3 regions of the Rossellomorea sp. NRS-1567 genome follow, and region 1 is predicted to be linked to each of the others. Evidence: a T-box and tRNA genes for the amino acid it is inferred to sense, from the RefSeq annotation. Region 1 holds a T-box; the other regions hold tRNA genes.
The links. The T-box of region 1 lies ahead of serS (serine--tRNA ligase). A T-box ahead of a tRNA ligase gene usually reads a tRNA of that ligase, here a tRNA-Ser.
Positions count from the first base shown of each region.

Region 2: it has a tRNA-Ser gene. The T-box ahead of serS (serine--tRNA ligase) is inferred to sense a tRNA for this amino acid. The anticodon was not compared.
Region 3: it has a tRNA-Ser gene. The T-box ahead of serS (serine--tRNA ligase) is inferred to sense a tRNA for this amino acid. The anticodon was not compared.

Region 1 is NZ_JBITPL010000021.1:7,719-9,968, forward strand. Features, by position in the region: gene pdxS (pyridoxal 5'-phosphate synthase lyase subunit PdxS) at 1-108, shown strand, start outside; gene pdxT (pyridoxal 5'-phosphate synthase glutaminase subunit PdxT) at 120-710, shown strand; T-box leader at 764-972, shown strand; gene serS (serine--tRNA ligase) at 1,021-2,250, shown strand, end outside.
Region 2 is NZ_JBITPL010000006.1:170-2,419, forward strand. Features, by position in the region: tRNA gene ACIFOD_RS03905 (tRNA-Pro) at 1-29, opposite strand, end outside; tRNA gene ACIFOD_RS03910 (tRNA-Arg) at 85-161, opposite strand; tRNA gene ACIFOD_RS03915 (tRNA-Leu) at 181-266, opposite strand; tRNA gene ACIFOD_RS03920 (tRNA-Leu) at 351-432, opposite strand; tRNA gene ACIFOD_RS03925 (tRNA-Lys) at 470-545, opposite strand; tRNA gene ACIFOD_RS03930 (tRNA-Gln) at 551-625, opposite strand; tRNA gene ACIFOD_RS03935 (tRNA-Asp) at 706-782, opposite strand; tRNA gene ACIFOD_RS03940 (tRNA-Glu) at 925-996, opposite strand; tRNA gene ACIFOD_RS03945 (tRNA-Ser) at 1,012-1,102, opposite strand; tRNA gene ACIFOD_RS03950 (tRNA-Asn) at 1,110-1,184, opposite strand; gene ACIFOD_RS03955 (SprT family protein) at 1,314-1,790, opposite strand; gene cmpA (cortex morphogenetic protein CmpA) at 1,940-2,053, shown strand; gene ACIFOD_RS03965 (Tex family protein) at 2,142-2,250, opposite strand, start outside.
Region 3 is NZ_JBITPL010000011.1:1,713-3,962, reverse strand. Features, by position in the region: gene glgB (1,4-alpha-glucan branching enzyme) at 1-438, opposite strand, end outside; tRNA gene ACIFOD_RS07000 (tRNA-Glu) at 1,295-1,366, opposite strand; tRNA gene ACIFOD_RS06995 (tRNA-Ser) at 1,373-1,463, opposite strand; tRNA gene ACIFOD_RS06990 (tRNA-Asn) at 1,471-1,545, opposite strand; tRNA gene ACIFOD_RS06985 (tRNA-Ile) at 1,555-1,631, opposite strand; tRNA gene ACIFOD_RS06980 (tRNA-Gly) at 1,641-1,714, opposite strand; tRNA gene ACIFOD_RS06975 (tRNA-His) at 1,735-1,810, opposite strand; tRNA gene ACIFOD_RS06970 (tRNA-Phe) at 1,833-1,908, opposite strand; tRNA gene ACIFOD_RS06965 (tRNA-Asp) at 1,960-2,036, opposite strand; tRNA gene ACIFOD_RS06960 (tRNA-Met) at 2,173-2,246, opposite strand.

The DNA of each region.
Region 1 (2,250 bases):
GATTACAAGTTGATCGCAGAGCTTTCTAAAGAGCTTGGTGTAGCAATGAAGGGAGTAGAAATTTCTTCTATTTTACCTGAAAACCGTATGCAAGATCGTGGATGGTAAGGTGTGATTCTATGTTGAACATCGGTATATTAGGACTTCAAGGTGCTGTCAGGGAGCATGTTCGTTCAATCGAAGCTTCTGGTGCCAAGGCAGTCGTCATTAAGCGTGTGGAGCAGCTGGAAGAGATTCAAGGGCTGATCATGCCAGGTGGGGAAAGTACAACTATGAGAAGGCTGATCGATCGATATGACTTTATGGAGCCGTTAAGACAATTTGCGGCAGCCGGGAAGCCGATCTTTGGAACATGTGCAGGATTGATCCTCTTAGCGAAGCACATTGTCGGATACGACGAACCTCACCTTGGTGTGATGGACGTAACAGTGGAACGTAATTCCTTTGGGCGTCAGAAAGAAAGTTTTGAAGCGAATCTTTCGATTGCTCATATTGGAGAAGGATTCAATGCCGTCTTCATCCGTGCTCCCCATATCGTGGAGGCGGGAGAAGATGTTGAAATCCTGGCTAAGCATAATGAACGGATTGTTCTTGCACGCCACGGGCAATTCCTCGGTTGCTCTTTCCATCCTGAATTAACGGACGATCACCGCTTGACGTCTTTCTTCGTTGAGATGGTGAAAGAAAGCATGGAAAAAACAATCGCATAATTCTATTGCAAAATGGAAAACATTGTAGTAGATTATGAAATAACCAATAAACATTTAAATCGTTGATAGGAAATAGTAGTAAAGAAGGCTTGCTTAAGAGAGTCGGTGGCTGGTGAGAATCGACGCAAGAGCTTTATGAATCCATCCTAGAGTGAAGTACTGAATGAAGTAGGTATTTTCGGTGATTCCGTTACCATCTCTTAAGAGGAAGGTGCTTAGCGTCTTCAACTAGGGTGGCAACGCGGAAACCTCCGTCCCTTTTACCAGGGATGGGGGTTTTTTATTTTTTTATAAAAAAGGAGAGAATCTCATGTTAGACATTAAGTATTTACGTAATAATCTGGAAGATGTGAAAGCCCGTCTACAGCACCGCGGTGAGAACCTGGAGGATTTCGATAAATTCGAAGAGCTTGATAAGAGAAGAAGAGAGCTGCTTGTGGAAAGTGAAGAATTAAAGAGCAAGCGAAATGACGTATCCCAGCAGATTGCAGAGCTGAAGAAAGAGAAAAAGGATGCGGAGGACCTGATTGTTGAAATGCGTGAAGTTGGGGCCATGGTGAAAAAACTGGATGATGAACTACGAGGAATTGAAGAGGAGTTAGAACGTATCCTGCTTTCCATTCCTAACATTCCACATGAAACGGTACCGGTTGGTGAAACCGAGGATGATAACGTAGAGGCCCGCAAATGGGGAGAGATTCGTGAGTTTAATTTCGAGGCACAGCCTCACTGGGACATTGCAACAGGCCTTGGGATCCTGGATTTCGAACGTGCCGCCAAAGTGACCGGAAGCCGTTTTGTTTTCTATAAAGGGTTAGGGGCCAGACTTGAAAGAGCCCTGATTAACTTCATGATGGATCTCCACATGGATGAGCATGGGTATACAGAAATGATCCCTCCATTCCTCGTGAATAGAGCGAGTATGACGGGAACAGGTCAACTTCCTAAGTTCGAAGAGGATGCGTTTAGAATCGAAAGTGAGGATTACTTCCTGGTTCCTACAGCAGAAGTGCCTGTAACGAACTATCACCGTGATGAAATCATGAAGGGTGAAGAGTTACCCGTAAGCTATGTGGCGTACAGTGCCAACTTCCGTTCTGAAGCTGGATCTGCCGGTCGTGATACACGTGGTCTAATCCGTCAGCATCAATTCAACAAAGTTGAGCTGGTTCGCTTTGTGAAACCTGAAGACTCTTATGATGAGCTTGAGAAGCTGACTGGCCATGCTGAAAAAGTTCTTCAGTTACTGGGCTTACCATACCGTGTGTTATCTATGTGTACAGCGGATTTAGGTTTCACCGCTGCCAAGAAATATGACATTGAAGTCTGGATTCCAAGCTACGGAACATACCGTGAGATTTCTTCTTGCAGTAACTTTGAAGGCTTCCAGGCAAGACGTGCGAACATTCGTTTCAGAAGAGAAGCTAAAGGAAAACCTGAACATGTGCATACGCTGAATGGATCTGGCTTAGCAATCGGACGTACGGTTGCCGCTATCTTAGAAAACTACCAGCAAGAAGATGGATCTGTAATCGTTCCC
Region 2 (2,250 bases), on a different contig from region 1:
AGTGCTCTACCAAGCTGAGCTACTTCCCGCTAGAAAAGCATATGTATTACTATGAGTATGAAACACTCGCTTGTAGAAATAAGATGGCGCGCCCGAGAGGAGTCGAACCCCTAACCTTTTGATCCGTAGTCAAACGCTCTATCCAATTGAGCTACGGGCGCAATATGTTTTAAATCCTTTTGGTGCGGCCGAGAGGACTTGAACCTCCACGGGGTCGCCCCCACTAGGCCCTCAACCTAGCGCGTCTGCCATTCCGCCACGACCGCGTTTGAAGCGACAAACACTATTATAACGAGGATACTCTGTTGTGTCAATAGCTTTTCAAAAAGTCATTTCAACAACTTTCAAAGTGCGGGTGAAGGGACTTGAACCCCCACGCCTTGCGGCGCCAGATCCTAAGTCTGGTGCGTCTGCCAATTCCGCCACACCCGCATAAATGGTTAGATATTTTACTATCGCAAAAAATCTTTGGTGAGCCATGAAGGATTCGAACCTTCGACCCTCTGATTAAAAGTCAGATGCTCTACCAACTGAGCTAATGGCTCTTAAATGGCTGGGCTAGCTGGATTCGAACCAACGCATGTCGCAGTCAAAGTGCGATGCCTTACCGCTTGGCTATAGCCCAATGTTTCGTCAAAAAGTGACGAGGTTTATATATTAACATGTCCAAAAGATTAAAGTCAATAACTTTTTAAAGAAATAATCTGGCGGTCCGGACGGGACTCGAACCCGCGACCTCCTGCGTGACAGGCAGGCATTCTAACCAACTGAACTACCGGACCAGAGTTTTTGCTTTAGCAAAATAACTTTCATTACTCGCGACAGCGAAAATAACTTTCATTACCTTGACGATAGTCAAAATAACTTTCATTATTTGCGCTAGCAAAATGAATTTTCATTAAGTTGCAATAACAAAAATAAAAATGACCCATACGGGATTCGAACCCGTGTTACCGCCGTGAAAGGGCGGTGTCTTAACCGCTTGACCAATGGGCCATGTTCTGAAAGTAATGGCGGAGAAGGAGGGATTTGAACCCTCGCGCCAGTTGCCCGACCTACACCCTTAGCAGGGGCGCCTCTTCAGCCACTTGAGTACTTCCCCATAAAAATGGCTCCGCAGGCAAGATTCGAACTTGCGACCGATCGGTTAACAGCCGATAGCTCTACCACTGAGCTACTGCGGAACGTAAAGTATTCTTTCGCTTAACTCGTCTTATCGACTCTTTAGATTATAATGACTCCGCTATTTATTGTCAACTACTTTCAAACACTTTTCACCAGAAAAAAATGCTCATCATCAGGGGATTAACCACTCAGGATTTTCCTTCCTTCATAATAACTTCCTTCACTAATTTAAGCTTGCCTTTACAACGTCCACACACGTATTTTCTTATATTGATCTTCCTTCTTCTTTTAAACTCCAACCCGCACTTCTGGCACACATAAATCAAATACCTTTTTCTATTATTCACACTCGTTAATATCGAACAATGTCTTGGACCCCCAACTTCATTTAGAAGCCTCTTAAAATCTTCATCTCCATGCTTATATCCTTTACCTTCAATATGCAAATGATAATGACACAACTCATGTTTAATGATTCCTATTAATTCATCCATACCATGCTCGTCCAAATATTTACGATTAATATCGATATTATGACTACCTAACATATACCTTCCCCCAGTGGTTCTTAGTCTTGGGTTGAAATATGCTTTATGAAGGAAAGGCTTACGAAAAGATTGAATAGATATTTTTTCAACAAGAAATTGAAGCTCAGCGTCCGTCATATGAAATCCTTCTTTCTTAATTAGAACATGACAACCTATTATAGCATAAACTAGATATCACCCTTACTGTTTCAGCATGACAAAATACTCCAAGGAATGTCATCACACGGATTCAGCTGGCACTTTCTTAGAGATAAGGAGGTTACCCCATGCCTAACTGGCTTGTGAATCAATTGAGGAGAGCCTATTTTGAGAAGGATCGATATCAAATCAAACTCCTTAATCAATGCTGGTATTTTTACCGTAAGAAGAACAGCTCTTAAGTATGGACATTAATCATACCCCATCCTAAATGGCAAAAAGAGCTGACCTGAGATAGCATTCACTACCCCGCAGTCAGCTCTTACCTGATTATTGAATCATCGTCAATGCGACTCTGCCTTTTTGAACATCCACGCTATCAACCCAAACGGTTACAACATCCCCAACAGACACCACATCTAATGGATGCTTAACGAAA
Region 3 (2,250 bases), on a different contig from region 1:
CGCCATAGGCTTGTCATAGACCGTCGAACTGGCTCGATCCTCCAGCCACTTCTCATCCTCCCAAGAAAATCCCTGCAGCTCATACACCACGCTTGCAGTATTTGGACGCTTCTCAGATGCAAACCCATATGGATCCGCCTTCAGTTTCTTCAACCCTGATAGAGTGGTAATCTCGTACTTATACGTTTCACCCGATAGATCCCCATCAATGCGAATTGTCCATAAACCTTCGTTATTCCGCCGTGTAAGTTCATACCCGGCTCCATTCCAATGATTAAACGATCCAACCAATGAAACATGTCTTGCTTTCGGTGCCCAAACGCAAAATTCTGTATAGGTCCCAGTGGAATCTCTTCTCACATGAGAACCCATAAACTGATAGGCCTGCTGCAAATTTCCCTCATGAAACAAAAAAACATCATAATCTGATATGGTCATTGCGTTCATCAACTCACCTACATTTTTTCAATCTACTTACTACTTTCTTTCAACTTCATCAAAATCCTCTTTATTATCGTCGCTCAATTACGACAATTTCCTACATACTAATGATAATATGGTTCGCTTTTGGAAAGTCTTACTAAATGGTAAGGTTTACATTGGAAGAACATAGGGGAAACATGTTGAATTCATAGCGAAATTTGTCGAAAGTTTTTTTATTAAAAAAGTGAAATTTTCGGGAAATGCAGAAGGATTCCGGTATTTTGTATCGTTTTTGGCTGGTTGTGAGATTGATGGCGATGTCGAATTGAGGAGTGATTAGGAATGGATGAAAAATCTGGCGGTTGCTTGTTTAGGGTGGATAAACCCTGTTTTATGGGACAATAAAGGAGGAATCATGCATAGTGTAATCTTTGGAGGAGGTAGGGGGCTATTCAATACTTTGAGAAGATTAATGGGGAGATTAAGAGGTGGTTGATGCCTTTTATTCTTCGATGATCACTGACTGAATATCCCCTCACATCTTGCGATTATCGTATTGAAAAATTCGAGCTAATAAGAAGAGTGTAGAAGTTGATAATAAATGTTGGAAAGTCGATAATAAAGTGGCCAAAGTCGATAATATATGGTGGAAAGTCGATAATAAAGTGGTCATAGTCGATAATATATCCCTCGTACAGAAGTAGAAGCATGCTTTCTCATGTAAAACCGCTTATTTTAATCCCGATCTGGCTCCATACTCAATTAAATCGCTTCATTAAGTCATGTTTTTAATTTATTTTTAATAAAATGACCACCAATTTTACTTTGTACAACAAAAAAAGACTATCAAAAATGATAGTCTTTTTTTAGATGACCCATACGGGATTCGAACCCGTGTTACCGCCGTGAAAGGGCGGTGTCTTAACCGCTTGACCAATGGGCCATAATATGGCGGAGAAGGAGGGATTTGAACCCTCGCGCCGGTTGCCCGACCTACACCCTTAGCAGGGGCGCCTCTTCAGCCACTTGAGTACTTCCCCATATTATTGGCTCCGCAGGCAAGATTCGAACTTGCGACCGATCGGTTAACAGCCGATAGCTCTACCACTGAGCTACTGCGGAATAATGAAATGGTGGGCCTAAGTGGACTCGAACCACCGACCTCACGCTTATCAGGCGTGCGCTCTAACCAGCTGAGCTATAGGCCCAAAAATAATTGGAGCGGGTGAAGGGAATCGAACCCTCATCATCAGCTTGGAAGGCTGAGGTTTTACCACTAAACTACACCCGCACTATTTATATAAGAAGATATGGGGCGACTGATGGGAATCGAACCCACGAATGCCTGAACCACAATCAGGTGCGTTAACCACTTCGCCACAACCGCCATAATGTCTTCAAATAAAAAATGGTGGCTCAGGACGGAATCGAACCGCCGACACATGGATTTTCAGTCCATTGCTCTACCAACTGAGCTACTGAGCCTTACTTAGAGTATAATATTTAATTATGAACCATAATCTTACAAAAAGAAAATGGCGGTCCGGACGGGACTCGAACCCGCGACCTCCTGCGTGACAGGCAGGCATTCTAACCAACTGAACTACCGGACCAGAGTTTTTTGACGTTAGTCAAAATAACTTTCATTATTTGCGTAAGCAAAATAGGTTTCATTACCTTGACGTTAGTCAAAATAACTATCCATGCGTGACTCATCAAGGATTATCCTATCCTGAGTCAAAAATGGTATTGCGGGGACAGGATTTGAACCTGCGACCTTCGGGTTATGAGCCCGACGAGCTACCGAACTGCTCCACCCCGCGACGA